2 regions of the Streptomyces sp. NPDC051913 genome follow, and region 2 is predicted to be linked to the other one. Evidence: predicted binding sites of a transcription regulator. Region 2 holds the regulator's gene; the other holds the start of a gene.
What was found. Region 2 encodes HrcA, which represses chaperone genes, less so after heat shock. Its sites were predicted from a motif close to TTNGCACTCNGNNNNNCNGAGTGCNAA; they were not measured.
Positions count from the first base shown of each region.

Region 1 (4,313 bases), on a different contig from region 2:
CGACAAGGGGCTCCAGGAGCTGATCAAGCTCGGGCTCGTCGAGGACAAGCCGTACAAGATCTTCGGGGCGCAGGCCGAGGGATGCTCGCCGGTGTCGGTCGCCTACAAGGCGGGCCACGACGTCGTCCGCCCCCAGAAGCCGAACACCATCGCCAAGTCCCTCGCCATCGGCAACCCGGCCGACGGCCCCTACGTCCTGGACATCGCGCGCCGCACCGGCGGTGCGGTGGAGGACGTGAACGACGAGCAGATCGTCGACGCGATCAAGCTGCTGGCCCGCACGGAGGGCATCTTCGCCGAGACGGCCGGTGGTGTGACCGTCGGCGTGACCCGCAAGCTGATCGAGAACGGTCTCCTCGACCCGACGAAGACCACCGTCGTGCTGAACACCGGCGACGGCCTCAAGACGTTGGATGCGGTGGCCGGGACGGGGCTGACCGCGACGATTCGCCCCAACCTTGATTCGTTCCGCGAGGCTGGGCTCGCTTAGTCGTTGTTCGTCTGCGGCCGGTGGGGGCTGGTCGCGCAGTTCCCCGCGCCCCTGGGTGCGTCATCCTGACCGGAGGTTTCAACGTGAGTGTCAATGTCCGCATCCCCACCATCCTGCGCACCTACACCGGCGGTGCCGCCGAGGTGACCGCCGAGGGTGCCACCCTCGCCGATGTCATCGCCGACCTGGAGAAGAACCACACGGGCATCGCCGCCCGGGTGCTCGACGACCAGGGCAAGCTGCGCCGGTTCGTCAACGTGTACGTCAACGACGACGACGTCCGCTTCGAGCAGGGCCTGGAGACCGCCACCCCGGACGGCGCCGGCGTCTCGATCATCCCGGCCGTCGCCGGTGGCTGAGTCAAGCTGACCGAATGACTGATCATTACCGTCGGTAAGGCCGATTACCGAGAGTTCAACGAATTGCCCCCTCCGTGAGAGAAACGGAGGGGGCAATTCTCTATGGTTGAGCGCGGTACAGTTGGGGAAGCTGCTGCGCCTTCCATGCCACACGCATATGAGTACCTGCTCCACTTGCGACGAGAAGCAGCCAAAGTGTGCGGTTCTTTTGTGAGTCTTGTGCCTTTTATGGGGCCCGACTTGCCCCGAATTCGGGCGAATTCTCGCTACATTCCGGACCCCGCACGTCCAGAATTCTCGTCCGATTGACCTGTTGCAGACGGCAGTTGGACAGATACATTCAGCCGCGGTCGACGCGTTCCGGCGCACGCCCCCAATCCGTGGGGGGTGAGGTCTGACCCGGATCCGCGAAGTGTGGATCTGTGCAAGGGCCAGTAATAGGGGAGTTAGGCATGGCTCAGGGCACCGTCAAGTGGTTCAACGCGGAGAAGGGGTACGGCTTCATCGCGGTCGACGGTGGTGCGGATGTTTTCGTCCACTACAGCGCGATCCAGATGGACGGGTACCGCACCCTGGAAGAGGGTCAGCGGGTCGATTTCGAGATCTCGCAGGGCCAGAAGGGGCCGCAGGCGGACATGGTCCGACTGGCGACCGGCTGAAGCACGCGCCGACTGACTAGCAGCGACGTTCTTCTTTGAAGGGCCCGCACCTCATGGGGAGTCATGGGTGCGGGCCCTTCGACGTGCCCGGGGCCCCGCACCGCCTGCCCGGACCCCCTGCGGTGACTGCCCGATCCCCGGGAGGCGCTTGCACTCGACCATGCCGAGTGCTAATCATTGGCGTTAGCACTCTGAAGGTGAGAGTGACAAAGAAGGACCGGGTCGGTGAGGCCCGCAGGCCAGGTGGGGCAAGGAACCACGAGGTGTGCGAGCCGTCCGTCGCGGGCGCGGGCGCGGTCCGAAGGAATCACCCCCAGTCCTGGAGGGACCACTTCACATGGCCAAGATCATCGCGTTCGACGAGGAGGCGCGGCGCGGCCTCGAGCGCGGCATGAACCAGCTCGCGGACGCCGTCAAGGTGACGCTCGGCCCCAAGGGTCGCAACGTCGTCCTCGAGAAGAAGTGGGGCGCCCCCACGATCACCAACGATGGTGTCTCCATCGCCAAGGAGATCGAGCTCGAGGACCCGTACGAGAAGATCGGCGCCGAGCTGGTCAAGGAAGTCGCGAAGAAGACCGACGACGTAGCCGGTGACGGCACGACGACCGCGACCGTCCTGGCCCAGGCCCTGGTGCGCGAGGGTCTGCGCAACGTGGCCGCCGGTGCCAACCCGATGGCCCTCAAGCGCGGTATCGAGAAGGCCGTCGAGGCCGTCTCCGGTGCCCTCCTCGAGCAGGCGAAGGATGTCGAGACCAAGGAGCAGATCGCTTCGACGGCCTCCATCTCCGCCGCCGACACCCAGATCGGCGAGCTCATCGCCGAGGCGATGGACAAGGTCGGCAAGGAAGGCGTCATCACCGTCGAGGAGTCCCAGACCTTCGGTCTGGAGCTGGAGCTGACGGAGGGTATGCGCTTCGACAAGGGCTACATCTCCGCCTACTTCGCCACCGACATGGAGCGTATGGAGGCGTCGCTCGACGACCCGTACATCCTGATCGCCAACTCCAAGATCGGCTCCGTCAAGGACCTGCTCCCGCTCCTGGAGAAGGTCATGCAGTCGGGCAAGCCGCTGCTGATCATCGCCGAGGACGTCGAGGGCGAGGCCCTGTCGACCCTGGTCGTCAACAAGATCCGCGGCACCTTCAAGTCCGTCGCCGTCAAGGCCCCGGGCTTCGGTGACCGCCGCAAGGCCATGCTCGGCGACATCGCCATCCTCACGGGCGGCGAGGTCATCTCCGAGGAGGTCGGCCTCAAGCTGGAGAACGCGACCCTGGACCTCCTGGGCCGCGCCCGCAAGGTCGTCATCACCAAGGACGAGACCACCATCGTCGACGGTGCCGGCTCCGCCGACCAGGTCGCCGGCCGGGTCAACCAGATCCGCGCCGAGATCGAGAACAGCGACTCGGACTACGACCGCGAGAAGCTCCAGGAGCGCCTGGCCAAGCTCGCCGGTGGCGTCGCCGTCATCAAGGCCGGTGCCGCGACCGAGGTCGAGCTCAAGGAGCGCAAGCACCGCATCGAGGACGCCGTGCGCAACGCCAAGGCGGCCGTCGAGGAGGGCATCGTCGCCGGTGGTGGCGTGGCCCTGCTCCAGGCCTCCGGTGTCTTCGAGAAGCTGGAGCTGGAGGGTGACGAGGCGACCGGCGCTGCCGCCGTCAAGCTCGCCCTTGAGGCCCCGCTGAAGCAGATCGCCGTCAACGCCGGTCTTGAGGGCGGCGTCGTGGTGGAGAAGGTCCGCAACCTCACCCCGGGTCACGGCCTCAACGCCGCGACCGGTGAGTACGTCGACCTGGTCAAGGAAGGCATCATCGACCCGGCGAAGGTCACGCGCTCCGCTCTGCAGAACGCCGCCTCCATCGCCGCGCTCTTCCTCACCACCGAGGCCGTCATCGCCGACAAGCCGGAGAAGGCCGCCGCGCCCGCCGGTGGCGGTATGCCGGGCGGTGACATGGACTTCTGATCCCTCGCGGATCGGTCTCGTCCTTGCCGAGGGCGGCATTCCCTGTTCCGACAGGGGGTGCCGCCCTCGGGCGTTTCCCCGAGGTGGGCGGGATCACAGGGGCCGGGGGAAGGGGAGGGGTGTACTGAGCGGTTGCTTACTGCGTACTGTCCATGCGTATGCACATACCCGCCGGTACCCACCGCTCGTACCACCGCTAGGAGCCCCGCGTGACCGCCACCCCCTCCCGTGCCGCCGAGATCCTCTCCCGGCCGATCACGATCAACGGCCTGACCGTCCCGAACCGCATCGTGATGGCGCCGATGACCCGGATGTTCTCCCCGGGCGGCATCCCGGGCGCGGACGTGGCGTCGTACTACGCGCGGCGCGCGGCGGCGGGCGTGGGCCTGGTCGTCACCGAGGGGACGTTCGTCGGCCATGACTCGGCCGGGTACAGCGGCCGCGTCCCGCGCTTCCACGGCGAGGAGCAGCTCGCGGGCTGGCAGCGGGTCGCCGCGGACGTGCACGCGGCGGGCGGCACGATCGTCCCGCAGCTGTGGCACATCGGCATGGTCCGCAAGGAGGGCCAGAACCCCTTCCCCGAGGCGCCCGCGGTCGGCCCCTCCGGCATCCGCGTCGGTGCGAGCGAGTCCACCGGTACGACGATGACCCAGCGCGACATCGACGACGTCATCGGCGCCTTCGCCGAGGCCGCGGCCGCCGCGGAGCGCATCGGCATGGACGGCGTGGAGATCCACGGCGCGCACGGCTACCTGGTCGACCAGTTCCTGTGGGCCGGCACGAACCGCCGCACGGACGGCTACGGCGGTGACGCGGTCGCCCGTACCAGGTTCGCCGCCGAGATC
Region 1 covers NZ_JBIUCI010000013.1:195,805-200,117, forward strand. Annotated here, with positions in the region: gene thrC (threonine synthase) at 1-490, shown strand, start outside; gene ACIHIX_RS33470 (MoaD/ThiS family protein) at 574-849, shown strand; gene ACIHIX_RS33475 (cold-shock protein) at 1,302-1,508, shown strand; gene groL (chaperonin GroEL) at 1,846-3,468, shown strand; gene ACIHIX_RS33485 (NADH:flavin oxidoreductase) at 3,678-4,313, shown strand, end outside.
Region 1: groL (chaperonin GroEL) is a predicted target of HrcA. The motif match lies at 1,656-1,682, and genes of this name have one in related genera.

Region 2 (4,313 bases):
GCGGCAGCTCGTGGATCTCGACGTACAGGTCACCGGCGGGACCGCCGCCGGGCCCGACCTCGCCCTCACCCGCGAGCTGGATCCGCGTGCCGTTGTCCACACCGGCCGGGATCTTCACGGTCAGCGTGCGACGGGAGCGGATCCGGCCGTCACCGGCGCACTCGGGACACGGCGTCGGAACCACCGTGCCGAACCCCTGGCACTGCGGGCACGGACGCGAGGTCATGACCTGGCCCAGGAAGGACCGCGTCACCTGCGAGACCTCACCGCGCCCACGGCACATGTCACATGTCTGGGCCGAGGTTCCCGGCGCCGCGCCCTCACCGTTGCAGGTGTTGCAGACGATGGCCGTGTCGACCTGGATGTCCTTCGTGGTGCCGAAGGCCGCCTCGTCGAGCTCGATCTCCAGCCGGATCATCGCGTCCTGGCCGCGCCGGGTGCGCGAGCGCGGACCGCGCTGGGACGCCGTACCGAAGAACGCGTCCATGATGTCCGAGAAGTTCCCGAAGCCGCCGGCGCCGAAGCCGCCCGCGCCCCCGCCACCCGCCTGGGACAGCGGGTCGCCGCCGAGGTCGTAGACCTGCTTCTTCTGCGGGTCCGACAGCACCTCGTAAGCGGCGTTGATCTCCTTGAACCGCTCCTGGGTCTTCGGATCCGGGTTGACGTCCGGGTGCAGCTCGCGTGCGAGCCGACGGAACGCCTTCTTGATCTCATCCTGCGACGCGTCGCGGCGCACGCCGAGAACGGCGTAGTAGTCCGTGGCCACTTACGACTCCGCCAGGATCTGTCCGACGTACCGTGCCACCGCTCGTACCGCTCCCATCGTTCCCGGGTAATCCATGCGGGTCGGTCCGACCACGCCGAGCTTGGCTACTGCCTCGCCGCCCGAACCGTAGCCGACCGACACCACCGAAGTTGAGTTGAGTCCCTCATAGGCGTTCTCGTGACCGATGCGTACGGTCATGCCCGAATCCCCGGCCTCGCCAAGCAACTTGAGGAGCACGACCTGCTCCTCCAGTGCCTCCAGGACCGGCCGGATGGTGAGGGGGAAGTCATGTCCGAAACGGGTGAGATTGGCGGTACCGCCGATCATCAACCGCTCCTCGTTCTCCTCGACCAGTGTCTCCAGCAGCGTGGAGAGCACTGTCGCGACCGTACCCCGATCCTCGACGTCGAAGCCCTCGGGCAGGTCCTCGACCAGCCGCGGCACATCGGTGAACCGACGCCCCGCGACCCTGCTGTTGAGCCGCGCCCGCAGATCGGCCAGCGAGGCCTCCCCGAAGGGCGCCGGGCAGTCGACCATGCGCTGCTCGACCCGGCCCGTGTCGGTGATCAGGACGAGCATCACCCGTGCGGGGGCGAGCGAGAGCAGCTCCACGTGCCGCACGGTGGATCGGGTCAGCGACGGATACTGCACCACCGCCACCTGCCGGGTGAGCTGCGCGAGCAGCCGCACGGTCCGGGCCACCACGTCGTCGAGGTCGACGGCGCCGTCGAGGAAGTTCTGGATCGCGCGCCGCTCGGGCGCGGTCATGGGCTTGACGCCCGCGAGCTTGTCGACGAACAGCCGGTAGCCCTTGTCGGTGGGGATGCGCCCGGCGCTGGTGTGCGGCTGGGCGATGTACCCCTCGTCCTCCAGGGCGGCCATGTCGTTGCGCACGGTCGCCGGGGAGACGCCGAGGCTGTGCCGCTCGGTGAGGGCCTTGGAGCCCACGGGCTCCTCCGTCCCCACATAGTCCTGGACGATGGCGCGCAGCACCTGAAGCCTGCGTTCACTCAGCATCGCGCACACCTCCAGAAGTCGATCCCCAGGCCCCTGCCTGGCACTCTGTCCGTCCGAGTGCCAGCGTTCCCCGCGGCCCAGTGTACGGCGGTGGGGTGCCACCCGGGCAAGGTCGGTCGGGGTGTGACAGCTCGTGAACCGCTCGTACGGCTAGCGTCGCGGTATGACGGTGACTTGGGAAGAGCTGGGGTGGCAGCGGGTCGCGGCCGGGGTGGGCCGGTGCCGGCTGCCGGTCTGGGACTGCACGGCGGGCCTGGTCGTCGGGGCGGAGACGGCCCTGTTGGTGGACGCCGGGTCGAGCCTCGCGGAGGGGGCGCGACTGCGGGCTCAGGCGGAGTCGCTCGCCGGGCACCGTGTGACTCATCTCGCGCTGACCCACCCCCACTTCGACCATGTCTTCGGCGCGGCGGCGTTCGCGGGTGCGGAGGTGTTCGGGCCGGTCGGCATGGACACGCTGCTCGGCCAGACCCAGGCCCGCGCGGAGCTGCGCGCGGACGCGATCCGCAACGGCCTGGAGGCGGGGCGGGCCGACGAGGCCGTGGACTCCCTCACTCACCCCCGCCATCTGGTCTCCGGCGAGTGGACCCTCGACCTGGGCGGCGGCCGGCAGGTCCTGCTGGCCAACGTCGGCCCCGGGCACACCGCCCACGATCTCGCGGTGCTGGTGCCGGGCTCGCCCGAGGTGGTGTTCTGCGGCGACCTGGTCGAGGAGTCCGGTGATCCGCAGGCGGGCCCGGACGCCGTACCGTCGCACTGGCCGGCCGCCCTTGACCGTCTCCTCGCCCTGGGCGGCGGGGACGCGCTGTACGTGCCCGGTCACGGAGCGGTGGTGGACGCGGCGTTCGTCCGGGCACAGCGCGACGCCCTGGCGCGGCGTTTCGGCGTGTCGCCCTGACCGCACCCCGGCTTCTCCTATCGTCATCCGAATGCGCCAGTACTCCGCCGATCTGACCCCGCCGTGGAAGAAGCCGAAGCCCGTCCCGGAGGTCCCGGCCGAGCCCGGCCTGGTGGTCGAGGAGCCCGGCACCGGTTTCTGCGGCGCGGTGATCCGCTGCGAGGCGGGCACGGTGACCCTGGAGGACCGCTTCGGCAAGCTCCGGGTGTTCCCGCTGGAGCCGCGGGGCTTCCTGCTGGAGGGGCGGGTGGTGACGCTCGTACGCCCGTCGTCATCGGCTCCTGTACGTCCCACGCGTACGGCCTCCGGCTCGGTCGCCGTCCCCGGCGCTCGCGCGCGCGTGGCCCGCGCCGGCCGCATCTACGTCGAGGGCCGGCACGACGCCGAGCTGGTCGAGAAGGTCTGGGGCGACGACCTGCGCATCGAGGGCGTGGTCGTGGAGTACCTGGAGGGCGTGGACGACCTCCCGGCGATCGTGGCCGACTTCGCCCCGGGCCCCGACGCCCGCCTGGGCGTCCTGGTGGACCACCTGGTGCCGGGCAGCAAGGAGTCCCGTATCGCGGCCTCGGTGACCAGCGAACACGCCCTGGTCGTAGGCCACCCGTACATCGACATCTGGGAGGCGGTGAAACCGTCGTCCCTGGGCATCGAGGCGTGGCCCAGGGTCCCCCACGGCCAGGACTGGAAGAAGGGCGTGTGCAGCGCACTGGGCTGGCCGCCGGAGAACACGGGCGCGGTATGGCAGGCGATCCTGAAGCGGGTGAACTCGTACAGGGACCTGGAGCCGGAGCTCTTGGGCCGAGTAGAAGAACTGATCGATTTCGTCACGGCCTGACTGGACCCACCTGAAGGGGCGCGGGGCTGTGTCTATTTGCGGCTCCGCCGCGTGGGCGCGACCAGCCCCCACCGGCCCGCACCCGCCCAACGACCTCTCAGTCCACCAGGTCCCGCACCACCGCATCCGCCAGCAGCCGCCCCCGAAGCGTCAGCACCGCGCGCCCCTCGTCGTACGACTCCTGCCACAGCAGCCCGTCCGACAGCGCCCGGCGAGCAGCTCGCAGACCCTCCTCACGGAGCAGATCAAGCGGCACCCCTTCCCGCAGCCGCAGCTCCAGCAGAATCCGCTCGACCCTCCGGTCCTCCTCCGACAACACCTCACGCCCCGCCCCCGGCGACCTCCCCGCAGCCAGCGCCGCCGCGTACGCGCCGGGATGCTTCACGTTCCACCACCGCACCCCGCCCACGTGCGAGTGCGCTCCAGGACCGGCCCCCCACCAGTCCGCGCCCCGCCAGTACAGCTCGTTGTGGAGGCACCGCCCGGCCTCGGAGGTCGCCCAGTTCGACACCTCGTACCAGTCGAAGCCGGCCGCCGCGAACGCGTCCTCCGCGATCAGATACCGGTCCGCGTGCACGTCGTCGTCGGTCATCGGCACCTCGCCGCGGCGGATCCGCCGGGCCAGCTGCGTGCCCTCTTCCACGATCAACGCATACGCGCTGACGTGGTCCGGCCCCGCGCCGATCGCCGCGTCCAGGGACGCCCGCCAGTCGTCGTCCGACTCGCCCGGGGTGCCGTAGATCAGATCCAGGTTGACGTGCTCGAAGCCCGCCGCCCGCGCCTCCGCCACGCACGCCTCG
Region 2 covers NZ_JBIUCI010000005.1:230,903-235,215, forward strand. Annotated here, with positions in the region: gene dnaJ (molecular chaperone DnaJ) at 1-766, opposite strand, end outside; gene hrcA (heat-inducible transcriptional repressor HrcA) at 767-1,783, opposite strand; gene ACIHIX_RS17105 (MBL fold metallo-hydrolase) at 1,947-2,678, shown strand; gene ACIHIX_RS17110 (DUF3097 domain-containing protein) at 2,710-3,513, shown strand; gene hemW (radical SAM family heme chaperone HemW) at 3,611-4,313, opposite strand, start outside.